One region of the Microbacterium sp. FG3 genome, then DNA from elsewhere that is predicted to be linked to it. Evidence: predicted binding sites of a transcription regulator. Region 1 holds the regulator's gene; each other region holds the start of a gene.
What was found. The regulator LexA, encoded in region 1, represses DNA repair genes until DNA is damaged. The targets are predictions, from matches to a motif close to TCGAACANNTGTTCGA.
Positions count from the first base shown of each region.

Region 2: the regulator LexA is predicted to act here: its motif matches at 2,090-2,105, upstream of ruvA (Holliday junction branch migration protein RuvA).
Region 3: the regulator LexA is predicted to act here: its motif matches at 1,914-1,929, upstream of ACODR5_RS06925 (HNH endonuclease signature motif containing protein).

Region 1 is NZ_JBMDJT010000017.1:8,560-11,831, reverse strand. Features, by position in the region: gene ACODR5_RS07530 (alpha/beta hydrolase family protein) at 1-1,147, opposite strand, end outside; gene lexA (transcriptional repressor LexA) at 1,202-1,897, opposite strand; gene ACODR5_RS07520 (LysM peptidoglycan-binding domain-containing protein) at 2,137-2,499, shown strand; gene ACODR5_RS07515 (histidinol-phosphate transaminase) at 2,590-3,272, shown strand, end outside.
Region 2 is NZ_JBMDJT010000002.1:37,300-40,571, forward strand. Features, by position in the region: gene ACODR5_RS00925 (preprotein translocase subunit YajC) at 1-320, opposite strand, end outside; gene ruvB (Holliday junction branch migration DNA helicase RuvB) at 418-1,458, opposite strand; gene ruvA (Holliday junction branch migration protein RuvA) at 1,451-2,068, opposite strand; gene ruvC (crossover junction endodeoxyribonuclease RuvC) at 2,205-2,759, opposite strand; gene ndk (nucleoside-diphosphate kinase) at 2,945-3,272, opposite strand, start outside.
Region 3 is NZ_JBMDJT010000015.1:10,886-14,157, forward strand. Features, by position in the region: gene rpsA (30S ribosomal protein S1) at 196-1,659, shown strand; gene ACODR5_RS06925 (HNH endonuclease signature motif containing protein) at 1,962-3,272, shown strand, end outside.

The DNA.
Region 1 (3,272 bases):
CGGGCACGCCGCCCCGCACCGGCTCGATCGTGTGCGCGTCGACGTCGAGCAGCCACAGGCCGCCCGGCACGCGCGCGCCGGCGCCGGTCAGCAGCACGCGCTGGCCCCGCACGTCGCGCACGAGCACGCCGCCCGTGAGGGGCGTGTCGAGGGCGTCCTCGGCGCCGCACGTGGGATCGATCACGACGAGCTGATCCGATCCGTTCGTCTGCACCGCGAGGATCCGGCCGTCGGCCATGGTCGCGTACCAGCGCGCGCCGAGGTTCCACAGGGGCCCGCCCGTGTCGGCGTCGACCGTCATGATCGGCTCGGGCCCGACCGCCGACAGGCCGTCGAAGCGCGCCCAGTGCAGGTTCCAGCGCGCATCCTGCCCCGGGTGCGGGATGTCGGCGAGGAACATCAGCTCGTCGTCGCCCGTCCACTCGGGCTGCAGCGCCGAGACGGTGCCCGCCGCGGTGCGCCCGCCGGCGATCACCACGTGCTCGGTCACGCGGCCGCGCTCGTCGAGGCGGCCGACGCGCAGCTCGGCGGCGTCCCACGGCATGTCGGGATGGTCCCACGCGATCCACGCGATCCGATCGCCGCGCGGGGCCGGATAGGCGAGGAAGTCGCTGCCCGCCACGACGCTCGCGACGGCGGCCGCGTCGTGCGCGGCCGACCCGTCGAGGGGGATGCGCACGATGTCGCGCGCGGGCACCGGGGCGCCGGTGTGCGTCTCGCGCACGGCCCACAGCGCGCCCTCGGCGAGGGTGAGGTCGCCGAAGCACATGCCGCCGTCCGCCGGGGTGAGCGGCTCGGGATCCGTGCCCGGCGCGAACCTGTAGACGCGCTGGTCGGCGTGCTCGACGAAGTAGGCGACGCCGTCGTCGCCGGCGGTCCACGCACCGCCGCCGTACTCGTGCACGCGGGAGCGCACGCTCCAGGGGGCGGGCAGCAGCACCTCGGGCTCGCGGCCGGCCTCGCCGCGCATCAGGGCCGTGCGGCCGCGCTCGGCCGGCAGGCCCTCGCTCCACCAGACCTCGTCGCCCACGAAGCGCGCGCCGTCCAGGCGCAGCGATCCGCCGGCCACGTCGGCCGCGGTGATCGGCGATCGCCACGTGCCGTAGGGCGCGATCGTGCGGGCGGGGGCGGTCGCTTCGGAGGCCATGCCACCCACCGTAGGCGAGACGGCGGCGGGCCGCAGGGCGCCCGCCGGTGCGGATCAGACGGCGCGCAGCACGGCGACGACCTTGCCCAGCACGGTCGCCTCGTCGCCGAGGATCGGCTCGAACGCCGAGTTGCGCGGCAGCAGCCACGTGTGGCCGTCGCGCTGGCGGAAGGCCTTCACGGTGGCTTCGCCGTCGAGCATCGCCGCGACGATGTCGCCGTTATCGGCGTTGTTCTGCGCGCGCACGACCACCCAGTCGCCGTGGCAGATCGCGGCGTCGATCATCGAGTCGCCGTTGACCTTGAGCATGAACAGCTCGCCCTTGCCCACGAGCTGGCGGGGCAGGGGGAAGATCTCCTCGACCTGCTGCTCCGCCGTGATCGGCACGCCCGCGGCGATGTTCCCGACGAGCGGCACCATCGCCGCGTCGCCGACGGCGGGCGCCGTGTCGGCCGGGTTCTCGCCCGACAGGCCGGGCAGGTCGATGAGCACCTCCATGGCGCGCGTCTTGCCGGGGTCGCGGCGCAGGTAGCCGCTGAGCTCGAGCTGGCCGAGCTGGTGCGTCACGCTCGAGAGCGACTTCAGCCCGACGGCGTCGCCGATCTCGCGCATGCTCGGCGGGTAGCCGTGGCGCTGGATCGAGCGCTGGATGACCTCGAGGATGGCCATCTGCTTCTCGCTGAGGTTCCGGCGACGCCGCGTGCGGGGCTTGTCGTCGGTGCCGGCAATGTCGGCCGCGGCGTCGCTCATCTGTGCTCCTCGTTCGGATGTCGGAGGTCCGTGATTACGTGACCCTCGACCTCGAAGGTAGCCGATTCGTCGGGGTCTTCGGGAGATTTGTTCGAGCGTGTCCCGGCGGATCCGATGTCGGATGTCGGAGATAGCGTTGACATGTTCGAACCGTCGAACGTATATTCGGTACAGAGCTTCGCATCCGGCCTCCCGGCCGAGCGTCGGATGCGAAGCCGCCCAGACAGAAGGAGCACGACATGAGCACCGCCATCCTCACGGCAGCGGCAGCCCCCTCCGCGCCCCGCACCCGGCTGCGCCTCACGGTGCGCGGCCGACGCGTGCTGGCGGCGCTGGCGGCCGCTCCGGTCGTCGCGGGTCTCGCGGCGGCCGTGCTCGGCGGCGGCGCGGCCCTGGCATCGGGCGAGGCGGGCGCCGACGCCTCGGCGTTCCACCTCGTCACGGTCACCGCGGGCGATTCGCTGTGGAGCATCGCGCAGGACGTGGCACCCGGTCACGACCCGCGCGACGTGGTGTACGAGCTGAAGCGGCTCAACAACCTCGCCGGCGGGCTCGTGAGCCCCGGCCAGCAGATCGCGGTTCCCGCGGGCTACGCCGACTGAGCGGGGGCCGGGGCGGCATCGTCGTCCGCGCGATGACGGGCACGGCGATCGTCCGGCATCGAGGGGCCGCTCGGATCTAACATGGAGGGCGTGACCTCCGACCCGGCGAATACCTCGATCGCTCCCGCGATCACCCTCGACGACCTGCCGCTCCGCGCCGACCTGCGCGGGCAGACGCCCTACGGGGCGCCGCAGATGGCGGTTCCGGTCGCGCTGAACGTCAACGAGAACACGCATCCGGTGCCCGACGAGGTCGCCGACGACATCGCCGACGCCGTCTCGCGCGCCCTGCGCGACGTGAACCGCTACCCCGACCGCGAGTTCACCCAGCTGCGCGAGGGATTCGCCGACTACCTCGGCCACGGACTCGTGCCCGAGCAGCTCTGGGCGGCCAACGGCTCGAACGAGGTGCTCCAGCAGGCGCTGCAGGCCTTCGGCGGGCCGGGCCGCTCGGCCTTCGGCTTCGCACCCACCTACTCGATGTATGGGCTGCTGGCCCGCGGCGTCGGCTCCGACTGGGTGACGGGCGAGCGCGGCCCGCGCTTCGAGATCGATCCCGAGGACGCGGCCCGTCAGGTCGCCGACGCGCGGCCCGACGTCGTCTTCCTCTGCGCGCCCAACAACCCCACGGGCACGCCGCTGTCGCTCGACGTCGTCGAGGCGGTCTACGACGCCACCGACGGGATCGTCATCGTCGACGAGGCGTACCGCGAGTTCGCGCCGCGCGAGGAGCCGTCGGCCCTGAGCCTGCTGGAGGGGCGCCCGCGCCTGGC
Region 2 (3,272 bases), on a different contig from region 1:
TCGTCGTCGGTCGCGACGTCCTCCGCCTCGTCCGCGGCGGTCTCGGCGGCCACCGTCTCGGGCACCAGATCCACCGCCTGCGCGTGCACCTCGGCGATCACGCCGGGGGCGATCTCCACCTTGGCCGGCTGCGTGAGGTCCTCGGCGTCGAACTCGACGAGCGTGCCGAACAGGCCCGAACGCGTCATGACGCGCGCGCCCGGCACCATCTGCGTGCGGCGCTGCTCCTCCAGCTCCTGGCGCTTCTTGGCGTTGCGGCGCGAGCTGATGAACATGAACACGACCATCACGGCCAAGACGACGAGGAGGAGCAGATTCATGTCCATACGGATGCAGCGACCTTTCGGGGGTGGACGCCCGCCGTCGGCGGCGAGAGCGTGAGAGACGCCGAGTCGGGCCGGCGCAAGTCTTCAGCGATTATAGGTCATCGAGGGGAACGGCCCCCGACGCCCCGAGCGGGTGCGCGACGCCCAGATGCGCGTACGCCTCCGGCGTCGCGACCCGCCCGCGCGGCGTGCGGCCCATGAAGCCGATGCGCACGAGGTACGGCTCCACGACGCTCTCGACGGTGTCGGCCTCCTCGCCGACGGCCACGGCGAGCGTGCTCAGCCCGACGGGTCCGCCGCGGAAGCGGCGCACGAGCGCGTCGAGCACGGCGCGGTCGAGCCGGTCGAGGCCGATCGCGTCGACGTCGTACAGCTCCAGGGCGGCGCGCACGTCGCTCAGCTCGGGCGCCGCGCCGTGCGCGTGCACGAGTGCGTAGTCGCGCACGCGGCGCAGCAGGCGGTTGGCGATGCGCGGCGTGCCGCGCGAGCGCATGGCGATCTCGGCCCGCTGTTCCGGGCCGAGCCGTACCCCGAGCATGGCCGCCGAGCGCTCGACGACGCGCTCCAGCTCCTCGGGCTCGTAGAACTCCAGGTGCGCCGTGAAGCCGAAGCGATCCCGCAGCGGGTTGGGAAGCAGGCCCGAGCGCGTCGTGGCGCCCACGAGCGTGAACGGCGCGAGGTCGAGCGGGATGCTCGTCGCGCCGGCGCCCTTGCCCACCATGATGTCGATCCGGAAGTCCTCCATGGCCAGATAGAGCATCTCCTCGGCGGAGCGCGCCATGCGGTGGATCTCGTCGATGAAGAGCACCTCGCCGGGCGTGAGGCTTGACAGGAGCGCGGCCAGATCGCCCGCGTGCTGGATCGCCGGGCCGCTCGACATGCGCAGCGGGCGGGCGCTCTCGTGCGCGACGATCATCGCGAGCGTCGTCTTGCCGAGGCCCGGAGGGCCCGCGAGCAGGATGTGGTCGGCGGGGCGATCCTGGATCCGCGCCGCGTCGAGCAGCAGCTGCAGCTGGCCGCGCACCTTGTGCTGGCCCACGAAGTCCGCCAGGCTGGCCGGCCGCAGCGCGCCCTCGATCGCCAGCTCGGTCTCGTCCTGCGGCTGGGGCGAGGCGGCGTCGCGCTCAGACACGGGCACCGCCGTTCGCCGGCCCGAGTGCCGCGAGTGTGAGGCGCAGCAGGGCCTGGACGGAGGCGCGGTCGGCCTCCGAGGCCCCCTCGGCGGCGGCCGCGACGGCCTCGCCGGCCACGCGCTCGGGCCAGCCGAGTCCCGCGAGGGCCTGCGTCACCTGGGCCAGGACGTCTCCGGCCACGCCCTGCGGGGCGGCGGCGGGGGCCGACGGCGGCGCGAGCTTGCCCTGCAGCTGCACGGCGATCAGCTTGGCCGTCTTGGGCCCGATGCCCGACACCTTCCGGAACGGTCGGTCGTCTTCGGCCTGCACGGCCTCCGCGATCCGGTCGATGCTCATGGCCCCCAGCACGCCGAGCGCCGACTTCGGTCCGACGCCGCTCACGCCGAGCAGCGTGCCGAACACGTCGAGCTCGGCACGGGTGGCGAAGCCGAAGAGCGACAGCGCGTCCTCGCGCACGATCAGGTGGGTGTGCAGCGCCAGCTCCTCCCCCGGCCGCGCGCCGCGGGCGACCTCGGGCACCACGGCCACGGAGAAGCCGACCCCGCCGACGTCGAGCACCACCGAGTCGAGGCCGGCGTGCAGGACGTCGCCGCGCAGGAACGAGATCATGCCTCCACCCTACGCATCCGTTCGCACATCCGTTCGAGCCACGCGGATTCCCCGTCCCCCTGCCGCGAGACAGCAACTGCGCGCCGAGACCGCGTCGTTACGCCGCTGTCTCGGCTCCCGATGCTGTCTCGCCGATTCAGCGGCGCGCCGGGGCGCGGCGGGAGCGCTTCTCGGCCTCGGCCCACGCGCGCTGCGCCGGGGTGAGCGCGCCCTCGGGTGCGGCCGCGGGGGCGCCCCGCCACGCGTGGCAGAGCGCGAGCGCGAGGGCATCGGCCGCGTCGGCCGGTTTGGGCAGCTCGTCGAGCCGCAGCACGCGCGCCACCATGTGCTGCACCTGCGCCTTGTCCGCCGACCCGTAGCCGGTGATGGCCGCCTTCACCTCGCTCGGCGTGTGCGTCGCGGCGGGGATGCCGTGCTCCGCCGCGAGCATGAGCGCCACGCCCGAGGCCTGCGCCGTGCCCATGACGGTCTGCAGGTTGTGCTGCGCGAACACGCGCTCGACCGCGAGCACCTCGGGTCGGTGCGCGGCGAGGGCCTCGCGGATGCCGCGCGCGATCGCGGCAAGCCGCTCCGCCACCGGTGCGTCCGGCGCCGAGCGGATCACGCCGACGTGCACGAGCGTGGCCGAGCGGTCGCGCGCGACGTCGACGATCCCGACGCCGCAGCGCGTCAGCCCCGGATCGATGCCCATGATGCGCCGCGTGCTCACCCCGCCACGCTAGGCGCCCCCTCCCGCGGGCCGGTGAGGCGCGCGGAAGGGGGCGCTGACGCAGTGGCGCACGATGCTCGCACTTCGACTCCGGTCGCTTCGCGCCCTCCGCTCAGTGTTGACCCGTCACGCATCAACGCCGCTGCGCGGCATTGATCCGCGCCGCGTCAAAACCAGATCTCGAGCTCGCGCGCGGCCGACTCGGGCGAGTCCGAGCCGTGCACGAGGTTCTGCTGCACGGCCACGCCCCAGTCGCGGCCGTAGTCGCCGCGGATCGTGCCGGGCGCGGCGGTGGTGGGATCCGTCGTGCCCGCGAGCGAGCGGAAGCCCTCGATGACGCGGTTGCCGGCGACCCGGATCGCGACGACCGGCCCCGACATCATGAACTCCAGGAGCGGCTCGTAGAACGGCTTGCCCTCGTGCTCGGCGTAGTGCTTCGCGAGGAGCTCGCGGCTGGGCTCGACCAGCCGGATGTCGACGAGGGAGTAGCCCTTC
Region 3 (3,272 bases), on a different contig from region 1:
CACCCACGAGCCCACGTTCCCTCTGGTAACCTGAAGTGTCACGCGTGTGCGTGGGGTCTGGCGTGCTCGCCGGGCAGGCCCACCGCGTGACGTATGACAACCAACCAGACCGCTTCGGTTCATCCGCGGTCCCGCACGTCCGTGAGGGATCCCGATCCGAGGCCCGACTCCAACCCCATAAGGCAAACCAACTACATGACTAACGCAACGACCGCCCCGGCCACCAAGCAGGTCGCGATCAACGACATCGGCTCTGCTGAGGACTTCCTGGCCGCGGTCGAGAAGACTCTCAAGTCCTTCAACGACGGCGACATCATCGAGGGCACGATCGTCAAGATCGACCGCGACGAGGTTCTGCTCGACGTGAGCTTCAAGACCGAGGGCGTCATCCCCTCGCGTGAGCTCTCCATCAAGCACGACGTCGACCCCAACGAGGTCGTCAGCGTCGGCGACGTCGTCGAGGCGCTTGTTCTCCAGAAGGAGGACAAGGAAGGCCGTCTGATCCTGTCGAAGAAGCGCGCGCAGTACGAGCGCGCCTGGGGCGACGTGGAGAAGATCAAGGAGAACGACGGCGTCGTCACCGGCACCGTCATCGAGGTCGTCAAGGGCGGCCTCATCGTCGACATCGGCCTGCGCGGCTTCCTGCCGGCCTCGCTCATCGAGCTGCGCCGCGTCCGCGACCTCACGCCGTACCTCGGCCAGGAGATCGAGGCGAAGATCCTCGAGCTCGACAAGAACCGCAACAACGTCGTGCTCTCGCGCCGCGCCCTCCTCGAGGAGACGCAGTCGGCCACGCGCACGCAGTTCCTGAACAACCTGCACAAGGGCCAGGTCCGCAAGGGCGTCGTCTCGTCGATCGTCAACTTCGGTGCGTTCGTCGACCTCGGCGGCGTGGACGGCCTCGTGCACGTCTCGGAGCTGTCGTGGAAGCACATCGAGCACGCCAGCGAGGTCGTCGAGGTGGGCCAGGAGGTCACCGTCGAGATCCTCGAGGTCGACCTCGACCGCGAGCGCGTCTCGCTGTCGCTCAAGGCGACGCAGGAGGACCCGTGGCAGGTCTTCGCCCGCACCCACGCGATCGGCCAGATCACGCCGGGCAAGGTCACCAAGCTCGTTCCGTTCGGTGCGTTCGTCCGCGTCGCCGACGGCATCGAGGGCCTCGTGCACATCTCGGAGCTGTCGAACAAGCACGTCGAGCTCGCTGAGCAGGTCGTCTCGGTCGGCGAGGAGGTCTTCGTTCGCGTCATCGACATCGACCTCGACCGCCGCCGCATCTCGCTCTCGCTCAAGCAGGCCAACGAGATGGTCGACCCCAACGGCACCGAGTTCGACCCGGCGCTGTACGGCATGACCACCGAGTACGACGAGAACGGCGAGTACAAGTACCCCGAGGGCTTCGACCCCGAGACCAACCAGTGGCTGGAGGGCTTCGACGAGGCCCGCCAGAAGTGGGAGGACGAGTACGCCGCCGCGCAGGCTCGCTGGGAGCAGCACAAGGCGCTCGTCGCCAAGGCGCTCGAGGCCGAGGCCGCCGCGGGCGACGACTTCGGTGGCGCCGCCGCCGCGGGCCAGAGCTTCAGCTCTGAGTCGGCCGGTGCCGGCACGCTCGCCGACGACGAGGCCCTCGCCGCTCTGCGCGAGAAGCTCGCCGGCGCGTAAGCAGCCGCTCAAGTTCAAGAGGCCGGATCCCTTCGGGGGTCCGGCCTTTTGGCGTATCCGGGCGGATTGTGGCGGGGTGCGGATCCGCGGGGTGCGGATCCGGGGATCGCGGGGTGCGGATCCGGGTGCGGATCGGGCGGCGCGGCGGAGGGCGGATCGCGTGGCGGATCGGCTGGCCGGATCGCGGGGCGGATGTGGCGATCAAGCCCACCGCGTTTTCGCCCTGTGGAAAGCGCTGGTGACTTATCCCCACCTCGTACTTTTCTTCGATGGTTGTCGGGGGTGGCTGGGAGAATTGAGGCATGGAACGAGACACGGTCTTCTGGGAGCCCACGGCGGCGGAGCGCGCCGAGACGGGCCGGATCGTGTCGCGCCTGGGGCAGGTGCGGGCGGAGCGGGCGCGGTTGGAGGCCGAGGAGGCGCGCCTGCTCGGCCGGGCGTTGGATATCGCGGTCGGGCAGGTGGAGCGGGCGGGTGCCCCGCCGGAATGGGACATGCCGGTGCGGTCGATGGCGGCGGAGGTCGCCGCGGCGCTGCGGGAGGGACCGCGCACGGTGGAGAACCGCATGGTCGACTCGGGCCTGCTGGTCCGGGACTTCCCGGCGACGCTGGCGCAGGTGGAGGAGGGCCGCCTGCCCGGCCGTCACGCCGCGGTGATCGTGGCCGAGGGCACACGGATCGGGGATCCCGCGGATCGGCGGGAGTACGAGGCCCGGGCGCTGGGGGTGGCGGAGGAGGCGACGGTGGCGGGCCTCAAGCCGATGTGCCGGGCGATCGCCGACGCGTTCCTGGAGGAGTCCCTCGCGCAACGCCACGAGGCGGCCCGGGCCCGCCGGGGTGTGCGGGTGACGGCGCTGGAGGACGGGATGGCCGAGCTGCGCCTGACCGCACCGGTGCCGCTGGTGCAGGGGATCCACGACCGGCTGACCACGATGGCGCGAGCGGTGATCGCCGAGCGCGACGCCTTCGGGCGGGCTGTCGATACGGACGCCGGGGCGGGGGAGGGTGCCGGTGCGGCGTCCGGGCCCGACAAGCGCCGCATCGATGAGTTGCGCGCCGATCTGGCGTGTGACCTGCTGCTCGCCGGCGCACCGACCGGGCACGCGGTCGAGGATGGGGCTGGGCGGGACGTGCTGGGGCAGGTGCGCGGGGTGATTCACGTCACCATCCCGGCTCACGTCCTCACCGATGGCAGCATCCAGGCCGACCAGACCCACGTAGGAATCGCCGGCGCCGGCAATGCGGGGCACGAGCGGCACGGGTCGCACCGCGGCCCCCGGCGCCCCAGCGGCGTCCCGACGGCGGGCGGCGAGCCGATCGATCCGGCCACAGCCCACCGCCTCGCCGCCGAGGCCACCGCGTGGGAGCGGGTGTTCCTCGACCCCGACACCGGGGCGCTGCTCACCGTCGACCACTACACGCCCACCGCGGCGCAGCGCAGGTTCCTCCGCGCCCGCGACGAGCACTGCCGCTTCCCCGGGTGCCGGCAGACCGCCCGCCGGTGCGATGCGGACCACATCCACCCGCACTCCAGGGGCGGGCCGACCGATGTGAGCAACCTCGAGACCCTGTGCAAGCGACATCACATGCTGAAACACCACTCGCCCTGGCAG